2 regions of the Idiomarina abyssalis genome follow, and region 2 is predicted to be linked to the other one. Evidence: predicted binding sites of a transcription regulator. Region 2 holds the regulator's gene; the other holds the start of a gene.
The links. The regulator FliA, encoded in region 2, starts transcription of late flagellar genes. The targets are predictions, from matches to a motif close to CTAAAGNTNNNNNNNNNNNNGCCGATA.
Positions count from the first base shown of each region.

Region 1: K5X84_RS08575 (DUF5610 domain-containing protein) is a predicted target of FliA. The motif match lies at 3,559-3,585, and genes of this name have one in related genera.

Region 1 is NZ_CP081832.1:1,775,140-1,790,533, reverse strand. It holds gene rnd (ribonuclease D) at 1-214, shown strand, start outside; gene K5X84_RS08600 (YcgL domain-containing protein) at 267-515, shown strand; gene K5X84_RS08595 (lytic murein transglycosylase) at 509-1,546, shown strand; gene K5X84_RS08590 (YcgN family cysteine cluster protein) at 1,551-1,994, shown strand; gene dsbB (disulfide bond formation protein DsbB) at 2,007-2,552, opposite strand; gene fadR (fatty acid metabolism transcriptional regulator FadR) at 2,696-3,406, shown strand; gene K5X84_RS08575 (DUF5610 domain-containing protein) at 3,642-4,238, shown strand; gene K5X84_RS08570 (M90 family metallopeptidase) at 4,291-5,058, shown strand; gene K5X84_RS08565 (hypothetical protein) at 5,228-5,815, shown strand; gene K5X84_RS08560 (alpha/beta hydrolase) at 5,915-6,910, shown strand; gene K5X84_RS08555 (hypothetical protein) at 7,077-7,529, shown strand; gene K5X84_RS08550 (Lcl C-terminal domain-containing protein) at 7,606-8,112, shown strand; gene K5X84_RS08545 (superoxide dismutase) at 8,169-8,750, opposite strand; gene K5X84_RS08540 (Grx4 family monothiol glutaredoxin) at 8,955-9,293, shown strand; gene K5X84_RS08535 (peroxiredoxin) at 9,451-10,056, shown strand; gene rnt (ribonuclease T) at 10,124-10,771, opposite strand; gene K5X84_RS08525 (flagellar protein MotY) at 10,900-11,796, shown strand; gene nth (endonuclease III) at 11,802-12,437, opposite strand; gene K5X84_RS08515 (electron transport complex subunit E) at 12,467-13,147, opposite strand; gene rsxG (electron transport complex subunit RsxG) at 13,144-13,785, opposite strand; gene rsxD (electron transport complex subunit RsxD) at 13,787-14,839, opposite strand; gene rsxC (electron transport complex subunit RsxC) at 14,990-15,394, opposite strand, start outside.
Region 2 is NZ_CP081832.1:744,592-759,985, reverse strand. It holds gene K5X84_RS03555 (protein-glutamate methylesterase/protein-glutamine glutaminase) at 1-283, opposite strand, end outside; gene K5X84_RS03550 (chemotaxis protein CheA) at 299-2,449, opposite strand; gene K5X84_RS03545 (protein phosphatase CheZ) at 2,463-3,209, opposite strand; gene cheY (chemotaxis response regulator CheY) at 3,223-3,606, opposite strand; gene K5X84_RS03535 (RNA polymerase sigma factor FliA) at 3,644-4,369, opposite strand; gene K5X84_RS03530 (MinD/ParA family protein) at 4,362-5,234, opposite strand; gene flhF (flagellar biosynthesis GTPase FlhF) at 5,291-6,628, opposite strand; gene flhA (flagellar biosynthesis protein FlhA) at 6,641-8,794, opposite strand; gene K5X84_RS03515 (prepilin-type N-terminal cleavage/methylation domain-containing protein) at 8,952-9,368, shown strand; gene K5X84_RS03510 (PulJ/GspJ family protein) at 9,362-9,871, shown strand; gene K5X84_RS03505 (hypothetical protein) at 9,907-10,101, shown strand; gene K5X84_RS03500 (PulJ/GspJ family protein) at 10,082-10,426, shown strand; gene ispH (4-hydroxy-3-methylbut-2-enyl diphosphate reductase) at 10,540-11,484, opposite strand; gene fkpB (FKBP-type peptidyl-prolyl cis-trans isomerase) at 11,521-11,922, opposite strand; gene lspA (signal peptidase II) at 11,972-12,499, opposite strand; gene ileS (isoleucine--tRNA ligase) at 12,492-15,326, opposite strand; gene ribF (bifunctional riboflavin kinase/FAD synthetase) at 15,353-15,394, opposite strand, start outside.

The DNA of each region.
Region 1 (15,394 bases), 1.0 Mb from region 2:
AACCTTTAAAGCCATAAAAAAAGTGGTGTCTGAACTTGCTGACAAACTGCAGGTGCCGGCATCCTTAGTAGCCTCCCGTAAGCAAATTAACGACGTTATTAACTTTCACTGGCAGTATTCAACGCAGCAACAACAGCGTTTGCCGCAACCCGACTTAATGATGGGTTGGCGCAAGCAAGCAATTGGGGCAGAATTACAGGCTATAATTGGTTAACATAGTATTTGTTAACCATTAGTGCGCTTAGCCCTTATTCAGGAGAACTGCCATGCTGTGTGATGTTTATCGCAGCTTAAAGAAAGCCGATACCTACCTTTACTTGCCTCACGGTAATGAATTCACAGAAGTACCTGACGTTTTGTGTGAACAGTTTGGTCGCGCCGAAAAGGTTATGACAATAAACCTTGCCGGGCGTGAACAGTTGGCCCGTTTAACGGTCGAAAAGCTACAGGAACATTTGCAAAACGATGGTTTCTATTTGCAGTTGCCACCGAAACGAGAGGAACTTCAATGTTAACAAATACAATAAAATTCACAGGGCTGGCGTTATGTCTGGCTTCTGTAGTTACGCTGAGTGCGCCGGCTTTTGCTTACCAGGATACCGATAAGAAAGCGAAAGAAGAGAGCAGTGAACAGGTTGACCAACAGTTTGCTACTTACGTTGAAGCTCTGAAAGCTGAAGCTATTGAAAGTGGCTACAAGCAAGATACTTTAGATAAAGCCTTTGCTAAGGTGAAGTACTACGAGCGTGCAGTCGAACTGGATAAAAATCAGCCTGAATTTAAACTCACACTCGACACCTACCTGCCGCGTGCGGTTCCGGAGTGGAAGGCTGACAAGGCACTGGAAAAATACAACGAGCATAAAGAACTGCTGGAAAAAGTCGGTAAAGAGTACGGTGTGCAGCCACGCTTTATTGTGGCGCTGTGGGGAATTGAAACCAACTTTGGTTCATTCACCGGTGGTTTTGATGTGGTTTCGGCTTTAACTACCCTGGCTTTTGATGGTCGTCGCGAAGAGTTCTTCAAAAAGCAGCTCTGGGAAGCTTTGACCATTATTGAAGAAGGCCATATTGCGCCCGAACAGATGAAGGGGTCATGGGCTGGTGCTATGGGGCAAACTCAATTTATGCCCAGTTCTTTTATGAGTTACGCAGTGGACTACGACGGTGACGGCAAAAAAGACATTTGGGGCAGCTTCCCGGACGTTTTTGCTTCAGCGGCTAATTACTTAAGCTCTGTTGGCTGGAAAGACGACGTAACCTGGGGACGTCAGGTGCAACTACCTGAAGGCTTCGATGAGTCACTGGCAGGCCTGGATACCAAGAAAAAACTGGCCGAATGGGCCGATCTGGGTATTACCCGTTTCGACGGCTCTGAATTACCATCGCGTGATGATATTGTCGCCTCAGTTGTTATTCCTGATGATAACGAAGGCCGCGTTTATCTGGCTTACGCTAACTACGATGCGTTAATGCGCTGGAATCGTTCACATTACTTTGTGGCGGCAGTGGGCTATTTGTCCGATCGCATTCGTTTTCCAAGGTAATGACTTGTCGGCATTGATGAAATGGTATGAGCAGCCACTGCATACGCTGAGTCACGCACAATGGGAAGCCTTGTGCGATGGCTGTGGGCAGTGCTGCTTAAATCAGCTGCAAGACGAAGAAGATAATCTGTATTCCACTGACGTTGCTTGTCGGTTATTAGATACCGACACCGCACGTTGTACTGACTATGCACACCGAAGCGAACGCGTACCTGCCTGCGTTACTTTAACGCCGAATAACCTCGAAGATGTCTATTTTATGCCTGCCAGCTGCGCTTACCGGCTGAGAGCAGAAGGACAACCCTTGCCTGAGTGGCATCCATTAAGGCATGAGGGTAGCAAAGAGCCAATGAAAAAAGCCGGCTATCATGTCGCCGGCCATTGTGTCAGTGAAGCGAAGTTTAAAGGCGATCTTGAAGACAGAATAGTGACCTGGCCCTTAACTTAAAAGCGCTTTGAACTATTTGTGGTAAAGCACCAGCCCGTCTTTTTTCTTAAACGACGCAATAATGTGACAGACAGCCACAATAATACCTATCAGTAAAAAGCCTGCGAAAATCACCGTCATCCAGCCCGGCATACCTAAGCCAAGCCATTGCCAGTCAATGTCACCGCATAAGCCGGGGGCGGCAAAAAGCCCGGGCATCCATTCATGCAGCGGTGCCCAGCCAGGGAAGTTTGGCGCGCTTTCACACACGGCAAAAAATGCGTTTTTTGAAGTCTGTAAGTCCCAGTGATCGTAAGCAATGAGCAAACCCTGGTAACTGCTGTAAAGCCAGCCAATTAAAGCCGCCCAGCGAGTTAACCAAAAGCCCGAACCAAACAGGCCAACAATGGCAGCCAGGCCAATGCCGACCACTGCCATACGCTGATACACGCATTTGACGCAGGGCTCTAAACCCAGAACCATCTGGAAATACAACGCTGCCGCTAACAGTCCCGAACATCCTAAAAACAATAATAACCAGGCAAAAGGTTTGTTAGGCCACTGACCCACAGATAGCATGGTGATTTTCCTTAAGAAACTGTAAAAACGTAGAAACCATACCCAAATAGCTTGGTGTTGTCGATATAAAGCCAGAAGTTATCTTGTCCGACCTCACAGAAGACTGCTAGAATCCTTCTATTAGTCAGTACACAGGCGGGAATATGATAATAAAAGCTAAAAGTCCGGCGGGTTTTGCCGAGGAGTACATCGTAAAATCTATCTGGAACGGGCATTTTGCACCGGGCACTATCTTACCCGCAGAGCGTGAGCTGTCTGAACTTATTGGTGTTACACGAACCACTCTGCGTGAAGTGCTACAGCGTCTGGCACGTGACGGTTGGCTGACCATTAAGCACGGCAAACCCACCAAAGTGAACAACTTTTGGGAAACCTCCGGCCTGAATATTTTAGAAACCCTGGCACGTTTGGACGAAGACGGTATGCCGGAGCTTGTGGATCAGCTGTTATCTGCACGCACCAATATTAGTGCTATTTATATTCGTGCCGCTATTCGTCATAACCCACAGCGGGTTATCGAGCTGCTGGAACCCACCAGCGAGCTGGAAGACAACGAAAAGACCTTTGCCGAGTTCGATTACCAGTTAAACCATGACTTAGCTATGGCCTCCGGCAACCCTATTTATGTGTTGGTACTAAACGGCTTTAAAGGTCTGTACGCACGAATTGGCCAGTACTACTTTTCATCGTCAGAAGCTCGCCAGTTAGCACGCGACTACTACGCCGACCTAATTGCCGTAGCGCGCGAAGGCGACTACAACGAGTCGGTAAATCTGGTTCGCCGGTACGGTTATGAGTCCGCTGAAATTTGGCATGGCCTGCGTGGTGATATGCCGAATGACTTGGTGGATTGATTAGGAGAGCTTTTTCAGTTTTCTTGATAAAGCCTAATTTCTTATTATTTAGTGCCTGATGACTCTTACTGAGTTGTCAGGCATTTTTTGTGCTCGCTTTATTTCCTTTCGGTTAAAAATCCATAGGTTCACAGCGCCGTTTTAATAAAAGTCTAAATCTTAACCACTACCTGCCGATAACCAGTTACGGGCTATACTAAAATCAAGTTATAGTCGACTTATCAGGAACAACATCATGTCAATTATCTCAGGCAATGGCACTTCTGTAGCGGGCGTTGGTAAGCAAAACGCCAATAGCGTAAAAGCGGATGATAATCGCAATACGAAAGAGGTCGCTCCAAATTCCAGGCAGGCACAAAACGAAGCCATTTTACGTGCCCATGAGAGAGTATCGCTTAGCAGCAATAATGATGCCCTCAGCTTGCTGTATAAAACCGCACTGGAAGGCATTAATGCTGAGCTAGAGCCGGTAATGGGCAAAAATGCGGTGAAGAAAACCTATGAGTCCGGCACGGATACTTCTCCCAAAGCAACGGCGGATCGTATTGTTTCTTTTGCTACCAACTTTTACAGTCGCTATAAAGAAATCAATGCAGGCGAGTCTGAAGAAGAAACCCTGAACAAGTTTATGGAAATTATTCGTGGTGGTATCGAAACGGGCTTTAAAGGCGCTAAGGATATTCTTACCAGCTTTCAGGTGTATGAAGGTGATGTTGAAAGCGATGTCGATAAAACCTATGAGCTGGTTATGAAAGGTCTGGATAACTTTCGTGAAAAAATGCTGGAACTGGCTGCCGAATCTGAAGAGTCTGATAGCGGCGTTGAGGATTAACCTCAGTGCTTTTATAGTGCGTACATGGAAAGAAGTATGGCCGTAACAACCGATGTTTAAAAGACTGCGTACGTGGTTTGAAAACCGGCGCATTAAAAAAATGGGCTTCACAGAAAGCGAGTGGGAATCCGCAGTTGCTGACTGGCCCGTTGTGGCGCGATACAAAGGTGCTGAGCGTGATGCACTGCGGGATATGACTCTTCGCTTTTTGGTTCGTAAAAACTTTGCTTCAGGCGGCGGCTTCCAATTCAACGACGCTATGTGTCTTAAAATAGCAACTATGGCCTGCGTACCTGTTTTGCACCTTGGGTTAGATTGGTACGATCACATCTATAGCATTATTCTTTATGAAGGCGACTTTGTACCTAATCGTCCTTACCGTAGTGACGACGGTGTTGTTCACACTCATAGTCCGGGGCTAAGCGGCGAGGCCTGGTTGCAAGGCCCGCTGATTCTTTCATGGCAGTCGGTGTGTCATACAGGCCCTCATTCTCGTCACGGAAAGGCCGCGAACGTTGTCATACACGAATTTGCGCACAAGCTTGATATGTTGCGCGATGGTGCCAATGGCGCGCCACCCATGCATCCCGATATGAAGCCCGGAGAATGGCACGATATTTTTTCAGCGGCCTGGGAAAGGCTGCAGAGTGACTCAGTTCATCACAGACCGTTACCACTAGACGGTTACTCGTTAACCAGCCCGGCTGAATTTTTTGCCGTCTGCAGCGAGACTTTTTTTGAAGACCCGGAAACGATGAAAGAGCATATGCCGGAGGTCTACCGGTTATTGTGTCAATTCTACCGCCAGACTCCTTGTTAATTACTCTGCGCTAACGCTCACTTCCATAGCAATATGCTCACTGTCACTCTACACGCTAAAGACTAAAGTTATAGTTTTAGTGTTTATTGTGTTAATTGAATAATAGGTCTATAACTAATCTCAATATGGCAACATTGGAGCTCGATAGAGCAACAATATAGAGGGCAATATGAAACTGATCGTATTGGCTGTTTTATCAACAGTTGTTGCTGGATGTACGAGTGCACCAACTGATCTTAGTGTCGATGCAAGCGCAGCGAAGACATTTTCTGTGAAGAAAATTACTGACAGTAGTAAGTCGACGAAACAACTCGATCAAGAAAATCAGGAATTGATCGAGGCAAAGCTCGCCGAAGTTCTGAATTTTTGTCTTCCCCGTTTATCAGGCTACGAACAAAAATCTGCGAATCAGGCAAGAATGGCGTACTGGCTTTCAATGAGTGGATTATTAGCTGGTTCAGTAGCAGTGCCTGCATTAGCTGCGGCGAGTCCTAGCGCAAATGCGGCCTGGGTTGCTGGTTTAGGCGGTTGGGCTGGCGCTACAAACTTTGCAGGTCAGGCTTTGAAGGAGTCAGGATTAAGCGGCTCTGCAATCGCACAAACCAGAAACGATATCATCCGCGGTGTGACTGATCAGATTGAGGTCGCAAGTGACGGGGCAAAGACGTTTGAAGAGAGAAGAAATGCTCTCATGAAAGCACGAGCGTCCTGTGTAATGTACGAAATTGCCGTTCCGACTATTCCTTCGAACGCGTAGAGCCTGCAAAGAACCTATTACTCTGTTGGGGCCGCAATACCTTGGGTAATAGGCGTGCAGCTGTAATAATGATGTCGAACTAGCTTTCAAGGAGTCCCTATGCGTAGCTGGATGTGTACGTTGTTTACCGCTTTTCTACTCGGGCTGACAGCACCTGTTTTTGCAGACGACAAAGCCCCCGAATACGATGCTCGCTTAAGTGGTTATTCGTACCCATTTGACGTTCAGACCTTTGAGTTTGATAGCCAACGACAGAGCCTGGAAATGGCCTACATGCATTTGCCCGCCGAAAAGGGGCAGTCAACCGTGTTGCTGTTACATGGCAAAAACTTTGCCGCCGACTATTGGGAAGAAACCGCTAATTACCTTCATGAAAAAGGTTACGGGGTGCTTATGCCTGACCAAATTGGTTTTGGTAAGTCGTCCAAACCGGCACATTATCAGTTTTCTTTCGAAGCCCTGGCTAATAACACTAAGGCGTTATTAAAGTCTGAGGGTATTGAACAAGTGATTGTTATGGGTCATTCCATGGGCGGAATGCTGGCTACTCGCTATGCGCTGAACCATTCCAGTAGTGTTGAGAAACTGGTGTTAGTTAACCCGGTTGGCTTGGAAGATTATCTGCGCTATGTGGAATACAAAGACCCAGCGTTCTTTTACGAGAATGAGAAGGGTAAAACCATTGACCAGATCCGCGCCTACCAGCGCAAAAACTACTATGACGGTAAATGGTCAGAAGATTATGAAGAGCTTATTGAAATTCACGTAGGTTGGATAAATGGAGATGACTGGAATCAGGTAGCCTGGAATAATGCGCTAACCTACGACATGATTTTTACCGGCAATGTGTCTAATGAGTTTGACCAGTTGGTGGTGCCGACACATTTGATTCTGGGAACGCGTGATACTACAGGCCCCGGTCGAGGCTGGAAGAAAGAGGGCGTTAATTACGAACTGGGTCGCTACGATAAACTCGGTGAAATTGTGGTAGAGCAAATTCCGGACGGCTACCTTTATGAACTGGAAGGTATTGGTCATATGCCGCAGTTTGAGGCTTTTGATCGCTATCGCGAGCAGTTGGATAAAATCTTTTAGGTGACCTTAAAATAATAACGAAGAGGGTTATCAAGATCATGTCATATAGGATAAAAAAATGAATTTCCACCGGTTTTGAGCCGGCAAATCAGGTAAACTAATGTAGTAATCTTAATGGGGTTATTACAACAAAAATAGGTGACTGATGTTTAATAAGTGGGGGCTAATGACTTTAGCCATTGTGGGGGTGTCAGGCTGTGCCTCTATCTTTCAAAATCCAGAAGCTGAGTTCGAATCTTTAGTTAAAACCAATGGCTTTTACTACTCTGACGGCAATTCAAAAGCAAAAAAAGCAATTGAAGAGCAATTGGCTAAGTTCAACCTAAACTCAGAATCTCTCGAATCGACTTCAACCAATAACAGATTCGCTATCCTTACTTTCGATGATTTATCCGAAAATAAGCTTACTTATATTATAGGGTCGGGAAAAATAGTAGAAGGCAAAATAGATAAGCAGCTCATTGAGAAAAAAGTAAGTAGCAAGTATAGAGTTTCCAGTGATCGGAACGGTGGTTACAGAATTCGGTTTTATGAAAATACCGGCAGTTTGCATTCTGACTATTTGTTACGAGCCAATAGTAAAGGTGATATTAGAGATTTTACATTTATAGCTAAGTAGCTATAGGTGTCGATGAATCTAATCGTCCATATGGCCGGTAAGTTTTTAATATAAACGAAACTGTTAAAGGAAAAAAATGAAGTTTAAAATTTTAATTGTAACCCTTGTATCTCTTTTTGTTTCGGCGTGCGCCTCTACCTCAAAAATTAGTGAGCTGGACTGCCAACCCTCTTTAGTAGATAACCAAGACGGAACTATTACCGACACAGAAACGAATTTAATGTGGGTAACTAACGATCATTTTTATGAGACTTTATCTGGTGGAAATCGTTGGGTTGGCTGGGAAGGAGCAATGTCTAAAGCCGAAAACAGTCAAATACAAGGCTATACAGACTGGCGGGTGCCTACGGAAAAAGAATTGATGACTATTCTGGATAGTAATTGTAAGTCTCAAGGTACTAAGATAGTTGAAAGACTTTCTATACCAATGTCACCTTTGTTTGGTAATCCAACCTATCCATTTTTTTGGACATCTGAAGAAAGAGGCGAAAAAGCAATAGTAGTAGACTTCGAAATAGGTGCGGCTCGGGAAGCTCCCAAAAACGCTGGTAATACAGTGCGCCTTGTTCGAGACATTAATTGATAAAAGCTAAAAAAAGGCGCCAAACGGCGCCTTTTTTAATCATTCACAAGTTTGCTTTAAGCAAAGTTCTTGTTAACGAAGTCCCAGTTTACCAGCTTCCAGAAAGCTTCTAAGTAGTTAGGACGAGAGTTACGGTAGTCGATGTAGTAAGCGTGTTCCCAAACATCAACGGTCAGCAGAGCTTCTACGCCGTCGTGCGCGACAGGAGTGTCTGCATCGTCTGTGTTCAGTAAATCGACAGAACCGTCAGATTTTTTCACTAACCAAGTCCAGCCAGAACCAAAGTTACCAGCAGCGCTTGCGTTGAACTCTTCTTTGAATTTCTCGAAAGAGCCAAATTTTGCGTTGATAGCTTCTGCTACTGCGCCAGTTGGTTCACCGCCGCCGTTCGGGCTTAGGCAGTTCCAGTAGAAAGTGTGGTTCCATACCTGTGCGGCGTTGTTGAACAGTCCGCCTTTTTCAGACTTGATGATGTCTTCCAGAGATTTGCTCTCAAGGTCGGTACCTTTAACGGCGTCGTTCAGCTTGCTCACGTATGTAGCGTGGTGCTTCCCGTAGTGGTATTCCAGAGTTTCTTCTGAAATATGTGGTTCCAGAGCGTTTTTCTCGTATGGAAGAGCCGGTAGTTCAAATGCCATAATTTTCTCTCCGTAGTTCTTTTTTGAGTGCAAATTTGCGACTCGCACTTTAATGCGTGCAAGTTCTTTTCTTGTTATACCTTACGATATATAGGGCTGACTGGTTTGCTTTTCAAGGAAATCTTTCAATTTAGGACAAAACTTTATAGGCTGTGTTAAAATACCTGAGTGTTTTAATCAACCATTATATTAAGCAGAGGTGTTATGGAAACGGTTGACAGAATTAAGCAGCAAATCGAAGAAAACCCAATCCTGTTATACATGAAAGGCTCTCCGAAGTTGCCTAGCTGTGGTTTCTCTTCACAAGCATCACAGGCCTTAATGGGCTGTGGCCAGGCGTTTGCTTACGTCGATATCCTACAGAATCCGGATATTCGTGCAGAATTGCCTAAATACGCAAACTGGCCAACCTTCCCGCAGCTGTGGGTTGAAGGTGAATTGGTCGGCGGTTGTGATATTATTATGGAAATGTTCCAGAACGGCGAGCTGCAAGAGTTGGTTTCTGAGGTTGCTGAGCGGCATCCAGAGCCTTCAGCTGAGTAAAGAGCCTTCAGCGGAATAAGTAGCCTTCGGCTGAATAAAGTTTAAGCAAACAGTAGACAATCTGTAGTGAAATTGACGGATGCCCTTGTTTTTTTATTTAGGCATCCCCATCACTACCGGTGAAGCTTTAACACTCAACATTAAATGGAGAGAATCGATGTCTGTATTAGTAGGTCGTAAAGCACCTGATTTTACTGCAGCAGCAGTATTGGGTTCAGGTGAAATTGTTGAAGATTTTAAACTGTCAGACGCTATCAAAGGCAAAAAAGCTGTTGTTTTCTTCTACCCGTTGGACTTCACTTTCGTATGTCCTTCTGAGCTAATCGCATTTGATAAGCGCTTAGACGAATTCAAAAAGCGTGGCGTAGAAGTTATTGGTGTTTCAATTGACTCTCAGTTTACTCACAGTGCATGGCGTAACACGTCAACTGACGCTGGTGGTATCGGTCAGGTGAAATACCCATTGGTTGCTGACGTTCGTCACAGCATTTGTAAAGCGTACGACGTTGAACACCCAGAAGCCGGTGTTGCATTCCGTGGTTCATTCTTAATTGATGAAGACGGTATGGTTCGTCACCAGGTCGTTAACGACTTGCCATTAGGCCGTAACATCGACGAGATGCTGCGTATGGTTGACGCACTGAACTTCCACCAGAAACACGGCGAAGTTTGCCCTGCAGGCTGGGAAGAAGGTAAAGAAGGCATGAAAGAAAACGCAGAAGGCGTTGCTTCTTACCTGTCTAAAAACGCTGACAAACTGTAAGCGTTTACTGAATCGAAAAAGCCGCTCGTTTGAGCGGCTTTTTTTATGCCTGAAATTTGTACTCGGATTAACTTTTGTCCTGACGAGACTCAGGTGGCCAGCCACCGAGTTCTTTCCAGCGGTTAATCATCCAGCAGTAGAGCTCTGCGGTGCGTTCGGTGTCGTATAAGGCTGAGTGTGCTTGTTTGCTGTCAAACTCAATACCGGCTGCCTGACATGCTTTAATCAGTACGGTTTGCCCTAAGGTCATTGCCGCAAGCGACGTGGTATCAAAACTGACAAAAGGGTGAAACGGGTTACGTTTTAAATTGGCACGTTCGGCGGCGGCCATAACAAAACCGTGATCAAAGTTTGAGTTGTGTCCGACTAAAACTGAACGCTGACAACCCGCGGCTTTCTGCGCTTTACGAATGGGTTTGAAAAGCTCACGCAGGGCTTCACCTTCCTCTACCGCGCCGCGTAATGGGCAGTGCGGATCAATGCCGTTAAAGTCGATAGCTGCCTGTTCAATATTGGCGCCTTCGAAAGGCTGTACATGGTAATGAACAGAGTCCACGGGCTTTAACAGACCATTGTCATCGAAATCCAGCAAGACGGCAGCTATTTCCAGTAACGCATCGGTTTTTGCGTTAAACCCCGCTGTTTCGACATCGACCACGACGGGCATGTATCCGCGAAAACGTTGCTTCATAAGCGAGTTAGAGCTGTCTGACATAGAATTTCCGTAGTGTCTTAAAGATAACGCTATTATGCCAAAGATCATCACGCTCTGCTTGCAGAAATACTAAAGCAACAGCAATGCGTGCCGATAACAGACGTATCAGAAATAAATCAGGGGCGCTTATGAAAAATTGGCCGATGTTGACTGCTGTTTCAGCTTCTGTGCTGCTATCAATTGGGCAGGCGCAGGCAAACTCAGTCAGGCACTACAGTGCAAACCTGGATAACTCCGCGTGGCAGGTAAGCGAAGAGAACCGTTTAGCCTGTGAAATGGAGCATGAGATTCCCCGTTACGGTAAGGTGCGCTTTCAAAGCGAGGCGAGTAAAGAGCTCAACTTACGTATGAAAATGGAAATGCGCAAGTTACCGGACAGCTATGGTGTGTCTGCCATTGAGTCCGTTCCGCCGCGCTGGCAGCCAGGCGAGTCCAGTTACCGTATTGGCGACATGAAGCTCTATAAGCAGTTTGATGGCGAGCTGCAGAAGCAACTGGCCTGGACCTTATTGAGCGAGCTGGAAAAAGGGCGTTACCCGACATTCTTTTACAACGACTGGTATAACAGCCGCGATGAAGTTGCTGTCTCTATTTCTTCAGTGAACTTCCGCCGTGCTTACGATGACTTCATGAGCTGTGTTAATGCGTTATTACCGTTCAGTTTTGACGACATTGCGTATACGGTGCTGAACCACGAAGCCGAAAGCGAAAAGCTGACTGTTGCGTCGCAGCGTAAGCTAAAACAAATTAGTGACTACCTGCAGGTGGATAACGATTTGGAACTGGTTTTAGTCGACGCTTATACCGATTCGCTTGGCGCGCGAGGCCCGAACAAAGAATTAACTGAGGAGCGGGCGAAAGAAATTCAGCAGTTTTTCGTCGAACGGGGTATAGATGCGGAGCGTATTAAAACCGTTGCTCACGGTGAAGACCGGCCGATTAAATCGAATGACAACGAGTTAAACCGTCAGATCAACCGCCGTGTTATTGTGCAGTTAAGCAAACCACCCATGATTGAGCTGTAAAAGGCTCAGTCACTGGTCTTTTCTTTAAATTCGCACAAGTCTTCTATGACGCAGGAACCACACCTTGGTTTACGGGCTATGCAGGTATAACGTCCGTGCAAGATTAACCAGTGGTGCACGTCTACTTTAAACTCAGCCGGCACCACTTTTATCAGTTTTTCTTCCACTTCTTTAACGTTTTTACCGGGGGCCAGTTTGGTGCGGTTAGACACCCGAAATATATGCGTGTCGACTGCGATAGTGGGCCAGCCAAAAGCCGTATTTAAAACCACGTTTGCCGTTTTTCGGCCAACACCCGGAAGAGCTTCCAGCGCGGCCCGGTCTTCCGGTACTTTGCCACCGTATTCTTCCACCAGAATTTTGCAGGTTTTGTAAGCGTTTTCGGCTTTGGAGTTAAACAAACCAATGGTCTTTATGTATTCTTTTATTCCATCTACTCTCAGGGCAAGCATGGCTTCAGCGGTAGGTGCGGCAGGGAATAGTTTACGGGTGGCTTTATTCACACCCACGTCGGTTGCCTGGGCGGACAACAAGACTGCAATTAACAGCTGAAAAGGGGAGTTATATTCCAGTTCAGTTGTTGGGTTCGGGTTATTGTCCCGCAGCCGACTCAAAATTTCGTAGCGCTTGTTTTTATTCATAAGAGTTCGTTTTTATTTGTGTTTTTTTATTAGGCCGTGACCCGTGCCCGGGTAACGGTTTTCTTCTCGGCACGGGCACTCCGCACAGCGTCAATCTTGTTTTTCAGGGCAATGATAAAGCCCATGCCAATAAAGGCTCCTGGCGGTAATATAGCCAGTAATAAAGGGTAATTAACGGTAAAGAGCTCAATTCGCAATTGTGCTGCCCACTCACCCAGAAGCAATTCTGCGCCATCAAACAGGGTGCCGTTACCAATAATTTCTCGCATAGCGCCCAGTACTATCAGTACCAGTGCAAAGCCAACCCCCATTGCCAGCCCGTCGAACGCTGCGCGTTGCCATGGGTTTTTAGAGGCATAAGCTTCGGCGCGGCCAATAATGGCACAGTTAGTCACAATGAGCGGAATGAAGATACCCAGCGACTGATAAAGCTGGAACACATAGGCGTTCATGAGCAGTTGAATAATGGTTACGAAGGTGGCAATGACCATGACAAAAACGGGTATGCGGATTTCCGAAGGGATAAACTCACGCACCAGAGATACGGTGATATTTGAGCCAACCAGTACGAACAAGGTCGCCAGACCCAGGCCCATGGCGTTGGTGACTGAGGCAGTCACTGCTAATAGTGGACACAAGCCTAAAAGCTGTACTAATGCGGGATTGTTTTCCCACAGGCCTTGCTTGGTCAGGTTTTTGTATTCGTTCATTCCTGAGCCTCCTGACAATGTGGTAAGTCGGCGTTAAACAGAACGTCTGCTTGCTGCTGAAGCTTTAATGTCGCTCGTTTTACGGCAGAGACCACAGCCCGGGGGGTAATGGTCGCGCCGGTGAACTGATCAAACATGCCGCCGTCGCGCTGAACAGCCCAGCGGTTATCATCTTCACCGCGAACACGCTTCTCAGCAAAGCTCTTTATCCAGTCACTTTTCTGAATTTCAATTTTATCGCCTAACCCCGGGGTTTCCTGATGGCGCAAGGTTCTTACACCTAAAACTTCGCCATTGGGTTGAATAGCCAGCAGCAAACGGATAGCGCCGGAGTAGCCGTCTGGAGCTACAATTTCAGCCGCTAAAGCAGTGGGCTCATCGTTAACCCATGCGCGATACAACGGCTGCGGCTTAGTACTGCCCAGAGCCGGATCCTGTAGTAATCGACAGGATTGGTATAAGTCGTTGTCGTGCAGTGCCGGCGGTATCAACTGATTCAGTGTGCGAAGCACTTGCTGCTGCTGTTGTCTGGCGATTTTGTCTTCTGTCAGCAGTTGCACACCAATAATTAAAGCGGTAGCAATGACCGCAAAAGCGGCCAGTAATAAACCATTTTTCTGCATACTGTTAAAGGTCATATCAGTCTCCGTGGCCGTAAACAACAGGCCGCGTATACCGGTCTATTAATGGTACACACATATTGGCAAGCAACACGGCAAAGGCTACGGCGTCGGGGTAGCCGCCCCAACTGCGAATAACAAAGACGATGAAGCCAATCAATAAGGCAAAAACCACGCGGCCCCGGTTTGACGTGGCGGCCGATACCGGGTCGGTTGCTATAAAGAAAGCGCCTAACATGGTTGCGCCACTTAAGGCGTGCACGATAGGTCCGGGCATAAGGTCCGGCGCAAAAATATGAGCAATAAAAGCGGGTAGGCAAAGGCCTGCAAGGAACCCCAGCGGAATGTGCCAGCTGATAATGCGTTGCTGAATTAAAAGTAAGCCACCGACTAAAAAGCCCAGATTAATCCACTGCCAGCCGGCACCGGCAAAATAACTGAACTCTGGTCCCTGATAAATTTCTGTCAGCGTATAACCCCGGGTCAGTTCTGTTTTTATGGTATCCAGCGGTGTTGCCATGGTGACACCATCAATACCTGCACGCAGTTGCTCTACGCTGTAACCGGCAGGGGTGTATTCAAACAATATGGTGTGCAGTGTTTGCCACAAAGTTAGCGAGTGCTCGCTAATAGTGGAAGCCGGTAGCCAGTTTGTCATTTGTACCGGAAACGAAATTAACAACAGCACATAACCTGCCATGGCCGGGTTAAATAGGTTCTGACCCATGCCACCATACACATGCTTGACCACAACAATGGCGAATAAGGTTCCTATAACGATGACCCACCAGGGCGCAAGTGAGGGAATGCTAATGGCCAGTAAAATGGCGGTGACTATTGCGGTGTTGTCACGCAGCGCGGAAAACGCCGGTCGCTCGCGGGCAACCGTACAGGCCATTTCGGCTAATACTGCAGTAGCAACGGCTAGTGTAATTTGAAACCAGACTCCGGGACCAAAAAAGTAGCTTTGCAGCAATACGCCGGGCACTAAGGCATAGCAGACCCAGCGCATCATTTCGCTGGTGGTTCTTTGGTTATGCCCGTGGGGTGATGGTGCAATTTTGAAACTCATGACTCATTTCCTTTGGCTGAGCTGTCCTCATCGGCGTTGTCTTTTGCTGCTTGTGCCGCTTTTTTGGCTTTAGCGCGGGCAATAGCGGCTGCAACTGCGGCGGATTTCCCAGCTGGTTTCTCGTCGCCACTGTCAGTTTTACTGTCAGGTCTACTGTTTTTTTTCCTGCTGCATTTTTTTGCGCTCTTCGGCGGCTTTGCGATGGCGTTCTAAACGTTCCTGCTTTTCGCGCTCCAGCCTTTCCTGGCGAGCTTCAAAGCGCTTCCGAGCCTGTTCGGCTTTGGCCTTTTCACGGGCAATGTTACGCACTTCAGCCTTAGCTTTGCGGTAATAGTGCACCAGCGGAATTTCGCTGGGACAAACATAGGCGCAGGCGCCGCACTCAATGCAGTCAAATAAATGATGCTTTTCCAGTTCGTCGTAGTCTTTCGCTTTGGCCAGCCACTGCAATTGCTGTGGCTGCAAAGTTGCGGGGCAGACGTCCGAACAGGCACCACAACGAATACAGGCCAGCTCGGGGTCAGGAGCCGGCAGCTCGTGATCGGTTGGTGCTAA
Region 2 (15,394 bases):
CGTTTAACGTAGCTGTAGCGCCTTCATGAGTCAGCGAGCTAAACATCAAAATAGGGCAAGGGTTGCTGCTCATTATGGCTTTCACAGCATCAATACCGTTCATTACCGGCATTTCAATGTCCATGGTAATGACATCCGGCTTAAGCACGCGACTTTGTGAAACCGCTTCTTCTCCGTTATTGGCACTACCAATCACTTTAATGTTGGCATTGTCTTCTAAAATCTCAGTCACCCGGCGGCGGAAAAACGCCGAGTCATCTACCACGAGAACTTTTACAGTCATGAACGGTGTGTCCCGTTATCGTTTTGCGTAATACTTAAGCATACTTGGTACATCAACAATCAAAGCAATACCGCCATCACTGGTGATAGTTGCTCCAGCCATACCCGGTGTACCCTGCAATAGCTTATCTAATGGTTTTATGACCACTTCTTCCTGACCAATCAATGCGTTGACGACGAAACCAACCTGTTGGTTGCCAATTTGCACAACCACGACATGGCCTTTCTCATTACGGCTTGAACGATCCGGATTACGAACCAACCAATGCTCTAAGAAAAACAGCGGAATAGCACGGTCACGTACAATCAGTGTTAATTGACCATCAACGGTATTGGTACGCTTCATATCGAGGTCGATAATTTCGCTTACCACAGCCAGTGGCAGAGCAAATGTCTGCTCTTTTACCGCAACCATTAAGGTAGGCAGTATCGCCAGAGTCAGTGGAACTTTAATTAAAAGCTCCGTGCCCTTACCCAGCTCAGACTGAATTTTGACACTACCGTTAAGCTGACTAATTTTGGTTTTAACCACATCCATCCCGACACCGCGGCCGGATATGTCTGAAACTTCTTCTTTGGTCGAAAAGCCAGCGGCAAAAATCAGATTATAAGCATCTTCGTCACTCAGACGCGCAGCGGCGTCGGTATCGAGAATACCTTTGCTGATAGCAATGCCCTTAAGCTTTTCCGCATCCATACCTGCACCGTCGTCTTTAATCGACAGCATAATATGGTCGCCTTCCTGAGACGCCGACAGCGTTACCGTACCCGCACGCGGTTTACCATTAGCTTCGCGCACGTCTGGCATTTCAATACCGTGGTCAACAGAGTTACGAACCAAATGCACCAAAGGATCGGCCAGTGCTTCTACCAGGTTTTTATCCAGGTCGGTATCTTCACCGTACATCTCAAGGTTAATTTCTTTCTTAAGGCTGCGCGCTAAGTCCCTGACAACCCGAGGGAAACGCCCAAAAACTTTCTTAATAGGCTGCATACGGGTTTTCATAACCGCGCCTTGCAAATCGCCAGTTACAACATCCAGATTAGAAATGGCTTTCCCCATCTCGTCACTGTCTGATTCATCTGAGTTACTCAGGCTTAATAGACGATTCCGGACTAAAACCAGCTCACCGACCATATTCATAATTTCATCTAAACGTTTGGTATCAACCCGGACTGTGGTTTCAGCCTGAGCTGGTGCCGGCGCCGCTGGCTTTTTATCCACGGATTTTGCTGCCGCAGGTTTATCTTCCGCTTTGGCCGCAGCTGCTTTCGGCTCTGGTTTAGCTGCAGGCTTAGGTTGAGGTTTAGCTTGCGCTTTTGGCTCAGGTTTCTTCTCAGCGGCTTTTTCTGCTGGCTTATCTCCTTTAGGCGTCGGCGCTTTACCACTGCCATGGAGTTCATCTAACAGCGACTCGAACTCGTCATCTGTTATTTCGTCATCTTTTGCCGGCTCTTTTTGCTTCTCTTGTGTCTTCTCAGCACTTTGAGGCGCCTTACCACTGCCGTGCAATTCATCCAGCAACGATTCAAACTCATCGTCTGTTATTTCATCGTTGTCATCGCCCGGTGCCGACTCAGCAGCGGAAGCTTTAGCTTCTTCTTTCTTGCCCGGTCCTTTACCTTCACCATGCAGTTCATCCAGTAAAGCTTCAAATTCGTCGTCCTGAATTTCATCAATACTTTCGCCGCTACTCGCGTCAGCTACCTCGGGCTCTGGTTCGGGCTCTGGTTCGGGTTCTGGTTCCGGCGCTTTAACCGGCTCTTCATCTTCCGATTCCGGCTGGCTCAACTTATGCAGAAGTTCCAGTAATTCAGGTGATGCAGCTTCAGGTTCTTCTTTGGCCCGAACCTGTGCAAATTGAGCATTAATGGTATCCAGCGACTGTAGAATAACATCCATCAAGTCGGAGGTGACGGTACGTTGGCCATTACGCAGGGTATCGAACACATTTTCCGCACCGTGGCAGGTATCAACGAGTGCGCCCAGCGACAAAAACCCGGCACCACCTTTCACGGTATGAAAACCACGGAAAATAGCATTCAGCAGGTCTTTATTTTCTGGATCATTTTCCAGTTCAACCAGCTGTTCAGACAATTGCTCGAGGATCTCTCCCGCCTCGATCAAAAAGTCCTGCAGAATGTCTTCGTCCATATCAAAGCTCATGCGACTGATGCTCCTAGAAACCTAAACTGGACAGCAAATCGTCCACTTCGTCTTGTCCGCCAACCACGTCATCGCGTTGATCAGCATCTATAATAGGGCCTTCCGCAACACCTGCATTTTTCTTATCAGGCGTTGAGGTTGCTGCCTTACGGCGCTCTTCTTCTTTACCGAATATTTTGAGTAGCTCAATTAAGTTCTTTTCAACGTCTTCAACTAACTGAATAACCCGGCGAATAACTTGCCCGGTAATATCCTGAAAGTCCTGAGCCATCAATACTTCAGTCATCAACCCATGCACTTGTGGCATGTTTTCACCACAGCGCTTAAGTACGTCATCGACCTGATGGCATAAAGACTTGAATTCATTTAACTCAATATCGTTACTCATCAGCCTGTTCCAGGCCGGCATGACCTTCTCTACACGCTGATGCATCTCATCTGCTAAAGGCAGGCAAGCCTCTACCGCATCCATTGTTCTATTGGCTGCGTCTTCGGTTTTCTCAATGACATACAACAAACGGTTTTGCGCATCAGGAAGATCATCTTGTGTCATTTGCACAATGCGAGGGTCTACCTGAAAATCCTGAAGTGCTTCGTGGAGGTCGCGTGTTAACTGGCCGACAGAAGTAAACAACTTGTCGTTACGACGGTTGTAAACGTCTTCCAGTAATTGATTTGCCTGCTGCTGCTTCCCGTCTTCAAGCAAGGCTACGAGTTCCTTGGCTTGCTCCAGAGAAATATCATGGGCGTTATCAGACATAGTCATTCGCCCTTTAGCTAATACGTTCGAAAATCTTGTCGAGCTTTTCTTTCAACGTTACGGCTGTAAATGGTTTCACGATGTAACCATTAACCCCCGCTTGTGCGGCCATGATGATTTGCTCACGCTTAGCTTCGGCCGTTACCATCAATACCGGTAAATGCGCCAGGTTATCGTCCTTGCGAATTTCACGCAGCAAGTCAATTCCCTGCATACCGGGCATGTTCCAATCGGTTACGACAAAGTCGAAATCACCGTTCTGCAACATGGGTAAAGCCGTATTACCGTCATCAGCTTCCTGAATATTGGTAAAGCCAAGATCACGAAGTAAATTCTTAATGATTCGTCTCATTGTAGAAAAGTCATCCACAACAAGAATTTTCATATTTTTATCCAAAGCACCCTCCACTGAGGCTCTCGATTACCACCAAAGTTTATTCAACCCAATTTTGCATTCGCGACTTCAGTCGCAACATTGCCTGACTGTGAATCTGACTGACACGTGATTCACTCACGCTCAGCACTTCACCTATCTCTTTTAAATTCAATTCTTCGTCATAATACAACGAAAGCACCAAGGCTTCACGTTCTGGTAACGATGAAATTGTCGAAACCAATGCTTTATGAAACGCAGCGTTCTCAACATCTCGTTGTGGCTCATAAGCTGAACCTGTTACCTGCTCTGGCATTAACGCATCTTCCGACACGCCAAGATCTTCAATTCCGACAATTCGTCCTGAACTCACATCCCGTAAAATATGGTGGTATTCATCCATACCCATATTCAGTTTTGCGGCTACTTCCGTATCTTTTGCGTCCCGCCCGGTCTCGTTTTCAACCTGGCGAATGGCTTCCAGCACACGTCTGTGGTTACGGTGTACTGAGCGAGGGGCCCAATCGCCGCGACGAATTTCGTCCAGCATCGCACCACGAATGCGAATGCCGGCAAAAGTTTCGAAACTGGCACCTTTGCTGTTATCAAAGTTACGCGCAGCTTCTAGTAAGCCAATCATGCCTGCCTGTATTAAATCATCCACTTGCACGCTGGCGGGTAGTCTCGCCATCATGTGGTGGGCAATACGCTTAACCAGTCCGGTATGCTGCTCAATAATGGCATTCCGGTTGTCAGCAGTGGCGGCATAAACGGCAGCTTTATTCATTGGCAACATCCCGCTTACTCTCGTTATCGGCAGAAGTTATCAATTGTTCAAGGAAAAATTCTAAATGTCCTCCGGCTTGAGCCGGAACCGGCCAGTCCAGCGCCTTCTTAGCCAGCGCTTTTATCGCTAATGACGCCGGCGATTTAGGGTAAGCCATGACAAAAGATTGCTGTTTCCGCACGGCTAAACGCAAGTTTTCATCGAAAGGAATAATTGCTGCCAGCTCCAAAGCAACATCTAAAAACCGGTCGGTAACCTTAGTGAGCTTATTGAACAGTACTTGCCCGTCACGCATATTGCGCACCATATTGGCAACTACCTTGAATTTGAAAAGCCCCTGCTCACGGCTCAATACTTTAATAAGAGCATAAGCATCGGTAATCGATGTTGGTTCATCGCAAACTACGACTAACACGTCCTGTGAGGCTCGGGCAAAACTGACAACGGTGTTACCTATGCCAGCTGCGGTATCCACAATCAGCACGTCATAATTACCCTGTAACTGGCTAAACGCTCTAATTAAACCGGCATGCTCAGATTCACTGAGATCCACCATCGAACGTGTACCAGACGTTGCCGGAACAATTTTTATTCCCGCAGGGCCTTCTATCAGAATATCTTCCAGTTCACACTGGCCGCTTAACACATGAGAGAGATTACGCTCAACACGAAGACCCAACATCACATCGACGTTAGCCAGGCCTAAGTCGGCGTCCAGCACCAATACTCGTTTGCCCTGCTTTGCCATTGCAATAGCCATATTCAGCGACACATTGGTTTTACCCACGCCACCTTTACCACCGGTTACCGCAATAACTTTTACTTTTGATTGTTTCATTCTTCGCAGACCGCTTGCTTGATCCATCGGGCGTATCTCTTTTCTGACTAAATTGACAACAGCTTCATATTACTTCGGCTCATTCAGCGAGAAAACGCCGCATTCCAATACGATTTTGGCACGTCTGACACTGAGGAACAAATGCTTTTATCAAGCAAACGCTCGGCTTCCGCTACCATAAAGTTCGCATCGGCAACCCGAATGTCTTCAGGAACCTGCTGACCATTGGTTAAATAGCCTACTGGTAAGCCATGCTCAATAGCTACGCTAATACTCTCACCTAAACTTAAGCATTCGTCCAGCTTGGTAAAAATGCAACCGGATAAAGGCAAAGTTTTAAACTGCTTAACGGCATCCATCAATACTTGATTCTGTGATGTCGCTGAAAGCACCAGATATGGACGAATACGCAGTCTTGAATTCTGGATAAGCTGGTTTAACTGCTCGCTCAAACGCTTGTCGCGTTGGCCCATGCCTGCAGTATCAATTAAAATTAAACTCTTCTGGCGCAGTGAAAGTAACGCATCTGCCAGCTCTTGCGCATTTTTAGCAACTTTTACCGGACACCCTATTATACGACCATAGGTTTGTAATTGTTCACTGGCACCAATACGGAAGGTATCCGTGGTAATTAATGCCACTTTATCCGCACCATGGCGCTGAGCGTAACGAGCAGCCAGCTTCGCAATAGTGGTGGTTTTACCCACGCCTGTAGGGCCGACTAAAGCAACCGCACCGCCGCGTGTCAAAATATCGTCGGACGTGGTATTCAACTGACCTTCTAATAAATGCAGGGTCTGTTCCCAGGCTTCATCGTCTGAGCCACCTTCGGGAATAAAACAGGCAATCTGGTCCGCAACTCGTTCACTTAAGCCCATAGACATCAAGCGATTCATCAGCATCGCACGGGTTGGTTCTTCGCGATCCATTTCCTGCTTCATCAAGCCACTTAACTGATGCTCCAGTAATTGACGAATACCGTTTACCTGAGAGCGCAGTTCAGCAATGGCCTGGGAGTCGTCCGCTGCTGGTGCGTTTACTTGTTCAGGAAAAATATCGTCGCTTAGCTGAGAATCCGCGAAGCCTTGTGGTTCTGGTTTCGGCTCTGGCCGTTGTGTGGCCGGCTCAGCAACCTCTTGCTCAGCAGTGCGTTGCGCAGGCTGTTCAGCCTGCGCCTGACGCTGTAACAGTTCCTGCAAAGATTCAGCCGGTACTTCCGGTGTCTTTGATGCGGCCGGCTCATTCGGTGCCTGCTCAGCCATTGGCTGTGCCTGTTGCGCATCGGGGTCAATGGCTGCAACCAGCTCAATACCACCATTCACTTTCTTATTGGACAGGATAATAGCATCCGGACCTAAGGTTTCTTTAACCTGTTGCAAACCACGGCGCATATCTTCGGCAAAAAAGCGTTTAATCTTCACAAGCGACTCCCGTTACTCTTGTGTGGCGGTTTGTTCACCACCGTTTTGTTGTCCACCAATTGAGCTGACAATGCGAATTTGTTTATCATCCGGTACTTCCTGATAGGACAACACTCGCATACCATCGGTAGCGTGACGCGCAAATCGCGCCATGGTTGACCTCAGAAGTCCAGAGGTCAGCAGTACTGAAGGTTCACCATTCATTTCCTGCTGCTGATGCACTTCGCGTAATGACTGTTGCAGGCGTTCGGCCAAACCTGGTTCGATTCCGGCGCCTTGCTGATTTCCGTCATTACCAGCCATTTGCAATGACTGATGCAACATCTGTTCCAACTCTGGTGCCAAAGTTATGACAGGCAGTTCAGCCGCCCCTTCAGCAATGTCCTGAACAATTAAACGGCGTAGTGAGATTCTGACCGCAGCCGTTAATACTTCTGGGTCCTGACTACGCCCCGCATACTCAACCAGGGTTTGTACAATGGTGCGCATGTCACGAATCGCAATACCTTCATCCAATAGGTTTTGCAGTACTTTCACAAAATTGCCCAATGACAGCAGATCCGGAATCAGGCCTTCAACCAGCTTAGGATGAGTGCGACCTAAACGATCCAGTAATTCTTGTGCTTCTTCATGACCCAGTAGCTGTGACGCATGGTTTGTCACTATTTGACTTAAATGTGTTGCAACCACAGTTGCCGCATCCACCACGGTATAACCCAGGGTCTGCGCATGCTCTCGTTGTTCCGGACGGATCCAGACCGCATCCAGGCCAAAGGCAGGGTCAGTTGTTTTTTCGCCTTCCAATTCGCCGAAAACCTGACCCGGGTTAATCGCCATTTCCCAGTCATGGCGAATTTCAGCTTCGCCCATAGTCACACCCATTAGGGTAATTCGGTAACTGTTAGGGCCTAAATCCAGGTTGTCTCTGATATGAACAGCTGGCACCAGGAAACCAAATTCCTGTGACTGCTTCTTACGCACGCCTTTTATGCGTGACAGGAGCTCGCCGCCCTGCTGCTTATCGACCAAAGGAATTAAACGATAGCCAACTTCCAGACCAATAGTGTCTACATGGCGCACATCGTCCCAGCTAAGCTCTTTTTGCTGCGCCTGCTGGACTTGCTGCTCCTGTTCTTTCTCTACCAGCTCGCCTTCTTCGACTTTTGACTTTTTAAGCTTAAAGTACGCTGCACCGGCTAGTACCGCTGACATACTCAAGAACGCCAGATGTGGCATACCGGGGATAACACCCATAGCAAAGAGTACCGCACTGGTAATGACCAGAACCTTGGGGTTATCAAGCAGTTGCAGGACAACGGCATCACCCATGTCTTTACTGTCATTTTCGCGAGTAATGATAATGGCGGTCGCAACCGACAGTAATAAAGAGGGGATTTGCGCGACCAGGCCGTCACCAATGGTTAACAGGGTATAAACTTCCACGGCCTCATTAAAGGTCAGGCCGTACTGGATCATACCAATGAGCAGGCCGCCGATAATGTTAATAAAGAGAATAAGGATACCGGCTATGGCATCCCCTTTTACGAACTTACTGGCACCGTCCATAGAGCCGTAGAAATCGGCCTCACGGGTTACGTCACTGCGTCGGGCTTTGGCTTCTTCCTGATTGATTAAACCGGCGTTCAGGTCGGCATCAATAGCCATCTGTTTACCCGGCATGGCATCAAGGGTAAAACGGGCAGTAACTTCTGAAATACGGCCGGCACCTTTGGTGATAACCACAAAGTTAATAATAACCAGAATGGCAAACACCACCAGACCAACGGTGTAGTTACCGCCTATGACCACGCTACCGAAGGCTTCAATCACTGAGCCCGCCGCGCCGGGGCCGTTATGACCTTCCAGCAAAACAATACGGGTTGAGGCAACGTTAAGGCTTAACCGTAAGACCGTAGCAATAAGCAATACCGTCGGAAACGCAGCGAAATCTAGCGGACGTTGGGTATAAACCGCCACCAGCATAACTACCAGCGACAAGGTAATTGAAAACGAGAACAGAATATCCAGCACCATGGCCGGAATTGGCAGAACTACCATCGCCAGAATGGCCATAATGGCCACAGGCGTCCCGAATCCTTTAATCAGATGCGCGTTGTTCTGCGTGAAATTTCTTAAATCTACTAACTTTTCGGCACCGCCCGCCATACGTCTTCCTGTTGCGTCAAAAAGTTGAACCTGCGGTGTTTCATTCAAGAATCGAGCCAGCTTTTAAATATTTTCTGACTCGTTGATACGTTTTGGCCTACAGATATTTATCTTCTCGCAGCTACACTCTCTGCTCTTTAACAAAAAGGTTATTACCGTGCGTGGTTATTCCCTCGTTGAAATGCTTATTGCACTGACAATTAGCGCAGGTCTAGGTGCGTTATCAATGCCGTTATTGAGTCAACAAATGGAGACCTTGCTGTTGCAACAGGCCAGTAATCGCTGGTTGTTGTATTTGCATCAAGTAAAAGCAAAGGCACAGAAGGAACAGCGCTCAATAGTTGCTGAATTGGTACCTCTTGACGCTCGCTCCAGTGTTTTTAAAGCAATGACAGAATCGACGTACAGCGCAGCAAGTCCACTCAAGTTCTACGGTAACTCCGGTGCGGCTGTACCTGGGCATGTCCGGATTGTAAGCGGTGACAGAATGATAAAAGTAATTATAAGCAGCAAAGGTCGCATTCGCTCTTGCGTTAGCCTTGGCTCGTCATTGCCCGGAATCTCCTTATGCTAGTTAGTAAAAGTAATGGCTATAGCTTGGTTGAAGTACTCATTGCTGCTGCACTTGGTTCTATTATTGTGATCACCACTCAGCAAATAATGCAGTGGCAAAAGGGCGCTCAGTTTCGTGCGGTGTCGAGTGCACAATTTATTCTGGGTGGGCAAGCCGTTTCTTATCAGTTCTTTGAAAGCCTGAATCAGACAATCGCGAGCAGTGTGCAAAATCCACAAAGCAATTGCTTTATTTTCCCTACCCAAAGCGGCGGGTCGGTTGGCTTTCGGGTCAGGAACTCCCAGTTACAGCATAACCCTATGACACTGGACTGTTCAGGGTATGGTTGGCAGTCACTGACCGACAAAACACAATTTAAGGTTCAGGAGTTAATGGTTGAAACCAGTGTTCCGTCAGTGTCTGACCGCGCCTCAAAGCTGTTTATTACACTGATTATTTCACGGGTCACTAAAAACGGCGTGCAAGAGCAACCGTTTAAACGAAGCATAACGATATTTTCTTAGCCCTTTGCTTTTAACCACAGAGAAGGATGTTCACAATGCAAGCGAAAGGATTCGCGTTAATACTCACCTTAGTAACACTCATTAGTCTAAGCTCCGCAAGCGTCGCCGCCCTGTTTTTCTACGCGCAAATGCTGGAAGCTCAGCAAGAGCATCAGTGGCAAGTACTTTCTGGTCAGTTAGAAGCCGATTTTAACCGACAGAAAGAGCATTATGAGTCAGCACAAAAGTAAAGGTTTTTCCCTGACCGAAACCTTGGTTGCTTCTGCAATAGTCGCTATTTGGGCTGTCAGTAGTCAGCAGCTGCTCCAGATTGGGTTAGGCGCTATTGAAAAAGCAAAGCGCAAAGCCCGGGCCGTCGAAGTTTTGAACCGCTATATACAAGACACCCATATTGACTGGATAAATGGCTCTTCCCCATCACCTGAAGTCATTTCGAACGGTTTTATTATCCATTCAGATGTTAATTCAATAGACGAAAACAACGCTTCTATGGGTGTTGAAATAACCTGGGGAGAAAAAAATAGGTATTTATTGAAAGTCTGGCTGTCTCGATAAAATTAGCAATAACTTGAATATCAGCTTTGCAAAGACTTCCCAATTGCTTGCGTGTGAAAAAGTGAGAAGGCGCGACGCGTTAAAACGCATCGCTCGTGCGCTAGATATTAGCGCTAAGCTGCCGGGTGCGGCCTTAGCTCTGGGGGAATTGAGAAAGTGATATTTTCCTCACGGCCACTGAGTTCAATGGCGGTCTTACCACCCCATTCCTGCAGTTTAGCAATAACCTCTTTCACCAACACTTCTGGTGCAGAAGCGCCAGCGGTTACCGCAACTTTATCGTGACCTTCTAACCAGGCTTGGTCGATGCAACTGGCATCATCAATTAGATAAGCCGGAGTTCCCATTTTCTCTGAAAGCTCGCGTAAGCGGTTTGAGTTTGAGCTATTGCGTGCGCCCACAACTAACATAACATCGGCATCACTGGCTAATTCACGCACCGCATCCTGCCTGTTTTGGGTGGCGTAGCAGATGTCGTCCTTACGTGGACCATTAATGTCAGGAAACTTCTGACGCAAAGCCTCAATAACATCGGCGGTGTCATCAACCGACAAGGTTGTCTGACTCATATAATGGAGGTTTTTCGAGTCTTTCACTTCCAGTTTATTCACGTCTTCAGGCGACTCAACTAAGTAGATACCACCATCGGCGTTCTTATACTGACCCATGGTGCCTTCAACTTCCGGGTGTCCCGCATGGCCAATGAGTACACATTCATGTCCCTTTCGACTGGCACGCGTCACTTCCATATGAACCTTGGTTACCAATGGACAAGTGGCATCAAACACCCTCAAACCGCGATCTTTGGCTTCTTGTCTGACCGCCTGAGAAACGCCATGGGCGCTAAAAATAACGATTTGGTCGTCCGGCACTTCGTGCAACTCTTCCACAAATACCGCACCGGCATCGCGCAGCTTGCTGACGACATACTTGTTGTGAACCACTTCGTGACGCACATAAATCGGCGGCTCGAATATTTCCAGGGCCCGCTCGACAATAGTAATAGCGCGATCAACTCCGGCACAAAATCCACGTGGGTTCGCCAACAAAATCTGCATCATTTCCTCCTGCGCTCAGCCCGCTTGTTTAACCAGTCACGGCTCAACGCTGATAATTTCTACTTCAAAAATCACCGTTTGTCCGGCTAACGGATGATTAAAATCGATGGTCACTGTTGGACCTTCAATTTTACGAACAATTCCCGGTAAATCGGTACCATCAGGTTGAGTAAACGCCAAAATAGCGCCAACTTCCGGTTTTGTTTCGTCGCTAAACTTTGCCGAGTCGACATAGTAGTAGTTGTCCGGGTTGGGTTCGCCAAAAGCGTCTTTGGGCTCTAATGTGAATTCACGCTCGGCGCCTTCACGCAGGCCTACCAGACAAGCTTCAAAGTTTTCCGTCAGGCTGCCATCGCCCATACGAAACTTCGCTGGCTTGCCAGACATTTTGGTGCTGTCCGCAACCGAACCATCGGCAAGTTTAATGGTGAAGTGCATAACCACTTCACGTCCGTGCTCAATAGGTAAACGACTCAAACGAAACTCCTTACTGCTTGTGACCGTCTTCGGCTTTATCCCGACGGTTATCAAAAAAAGCTTCCAGCAACATGAGTGCAGCACCAATAGTAATAGCCATGTCCGCTACGTTAAAGGCCGGCCAATGCCACCCCTGATAGTGCACATCAAAAAAGTCGATGACATAGCCGTACATTAAACGGTCAGCTACATTACCAATAGCCCCTGCCAGAATCAGCGAAAAGGCCAGGTTCTGGCGCCACAAGCCTACCGGGTTACGACGCATCCAGATAAGCAAAACAGCACTAATAGCAATAGCGATAACGGTGAAGAACCAACGCTGCCAACCACCACCGTCACTTAAAAAGCTAAATGCGGCACCATAGTTGTGCACGTAGGTGAAGTTAAATAAGCCTTCAATAACAACCCGGCTTTCGTAAAGCTCAAATTCACCTGCAACCCAAATCTTCGTAATTTGATCAACAACCACCAGCAACAAGGTTAGCCACAAAAAACGTAGCCCGGTTGCACGGTTAGTCTGGTTAGCAAAATCAGGCAAAACGACGCTCCTCACCTTCACCTTCAATATTGGTTACACAACGCTGGCATAAATCGGCATGGCTCTCTAATGTGCCAACCTCTTTGCGATGATGCCAGCAACGCTCGCACTTCTTGTGTTCAGATTTCGTCACACTAACCGCCAACGCCATCTTTTCAGCTTTAACTGCGTCGGCAGGTGCATCATTAATAGAAGCCACTTGCGCTTCTGATGTCAGCAGTGCAAAACGCAGTTCTTCACCTAAACGGTTCAGAGAGGTCGCCAGCTTATCATCAGCATACAAGGTCACTTCGGCCTGCAATGAACCACCAATAACATCGTTACGGCGTGACTGCTCCAGTGCCTGATTAACCACGTCACGAATTTCCAGCAACTGCATCCAGAAGGCGTTTTCATCGTCTTTCACACCGGCAAATTTATCAAAGCCCTGATACCAGTTTTCGGTAAAGACATACTGACTGCGCTCGTTCGGCAGCAAGTCCCAAATTTCCTGAGCAGTAAAGCTACAAATTGGCGCCATCCAGCGCACCAGTGCCTCAGCAATATGATACAGCGCTGTCTGGCAAGAACGACGAGCCAGTCCTTCCGACTTTGCGGTGTACTGACGGTCTTTAATGATGTCCAGATAGAAACTACCCAGTTCAATTGAGCAAAAATGCATAAGCTTCTGCACAACGCTATGGAACTGATAGTTGTCGTAGGCTTCCAGCAGTTCTTTCTGCAAGTCCGCGGCCCGACCCACAATCCAGCGGTCCAGTTCAACCATATCTTCTCTGGCAACTAAGTCCGTTTTAGGGTCAAAACCGGTTAAGTTCGCTAATAAAAAGCGCGACGTATTACGAATGCGACGATACGCATCCGCAGAGCGTTTAAGGATTTCATCAGAAACCGTCATTTCGCCGGAATAATCTGCTGATGCAACCCATAAGCGCAGAATATCGCCACCCAATTTATTCATCACGTCCTGCGGAGCAACTACGTTCCCGATAGACTTCGACATCTTGCGGCCCTGTGCATCCACAGTAAAGCCGTGAGTCAGAACCTGGTGATACGGCGCTTCGTTATACATAGCCACACCAGTGACCAGCGAGCTCTGGAACCAGCCCCTGTGTTGATCCGAACCTTCTAAATATAAGTCAGCGGGCCAGCGCAGGCCATCAAACTCACGCAATACGCAGTGATGCGTAACACCAGAGTCAAACCAGACATCTAACGTGTCGGTTACTTTGCGGTATTTGTCAGCTTCATCGCCCAGCAACGTTTCCGGCTCTAAATCAAACCACGCCTGAACACCGTCTTTTTCAATAAGCTGAGCGACCTTTTCCATCAGCTCCAGCGTGTTTGGATGAAGCTCATCGGTCTCGCGATTGACGAAAATAGCAATGGGGTTACCCCAGGTGCGTTGACGTGAAATACACCAGTCCGGGCGCCCTTCTACCATAGATTCAATGCGGCTTTGTCCCCACTCAGGGAACCAGCCCACTTTTTTGATTTGATCTAACGCACCGGCACGCAAACCTTTCTTGTCCATGCTGATAAACCATTGCGGCGTTGCACGGAAAATAATTGGCGTTTTGTGGCGCCAGCAATGCGGGTATGAGTGACGGTAGCTTTCTGCATGCATCAAGTTACCGACCTCACGGAGCTTGTCGACAATAGGCTCGTTTGCTTTAAATACGTGTTGTCCGGCAAACAATGGCGTATCGTCTTTGTACACACCGTTATCACCAACCGGGTTATAAACTTCAATACCGTAACGTTGCCCTACCAGAAAGTCATCGACACCATGCCCTGGTGCTGTATGCACACAACCGGTACCACTTTCAGTGGTTACGTGGTCGCCCAGTATTACCGGCACCTGCAATTCAAACAACGGATGCTGTAGCTGCAGACCTTCTAAGTCTTTACCTTTGCAGAAACCCAGCTTGTGGTAGTGGGTAATGTTCCAGCGTTCCATGCAGTCTTTAACCAAATCATCGGCAAGAATTACTCGCTCTGCAGGCTGGTCATCGCCGGCTTCAATTTGCACTAGCGTATACTCAAGCCCTTCTGCCAGAGTAACAGCGCGGTTAGCAGGAATGGTCCACGGAGTCGTGGTCCAGATAACCATGCTGACATCGCCTTCACCCACATGCCCTTCCGGCGTGCTGAAACGCTCGACGGTTTCCGCCGTTGCGGCAACCGGTAAACGCACATCAATAGCCGGTGAGTTTTTGTCCTGATATTCCACTTCCGCTTCAGCCAGCGCTGAACCACAGTCTGTACACCAGTGAACCGGCTTAAAGCCCTGGTGCAAATGACCATTATCAATGATTTTTGCCAAAGCCCTAACACTGTCCGCTTCCTGCTTAAAGTTCATGGTCAGGTAAGGGTTATCCCAGTCACCTAACACACCCAGACGTTTAAAGTCTGTGCGTTGCTGATCAATTTGGGTCATGGCATATTCGCGACATTTTTCACGAAATTCTGCCAGGTTTAATTTTTTACCCGGCTTACCGTGCTTTTTTTCTACCTGCAACTCAATGGGCAGACCATGGCAGTCCCAGCCCGGTACATAAGGCGCATCAAAGCCGCTTAAGGTTTTTGCCTTAACAATAACGTCTTTTAAAATTTTATTTACGGCGTGACCAATGTGAATTTGCCCGTTCGCATACGGAGGGCCGTCGTGCAGAATAAATTTAGGCTTGCCCGCTTTAGCTTGACGAATTTGACCGTACAGGTCAGCCTCATACCACTGCTCCAGCATTTTTGGCTCGCGCTGAGCCAGGTTACCGCGCATAGGGAACGCTGTGTCTGGCAAGTTTAAGGTGTGTTTGTAATCACTCATGGGTCACTGTTTCCATTTCCGCATAGTTACTGACTCCGGCACGCTAATGCATCACGTGCGCGGGCGGC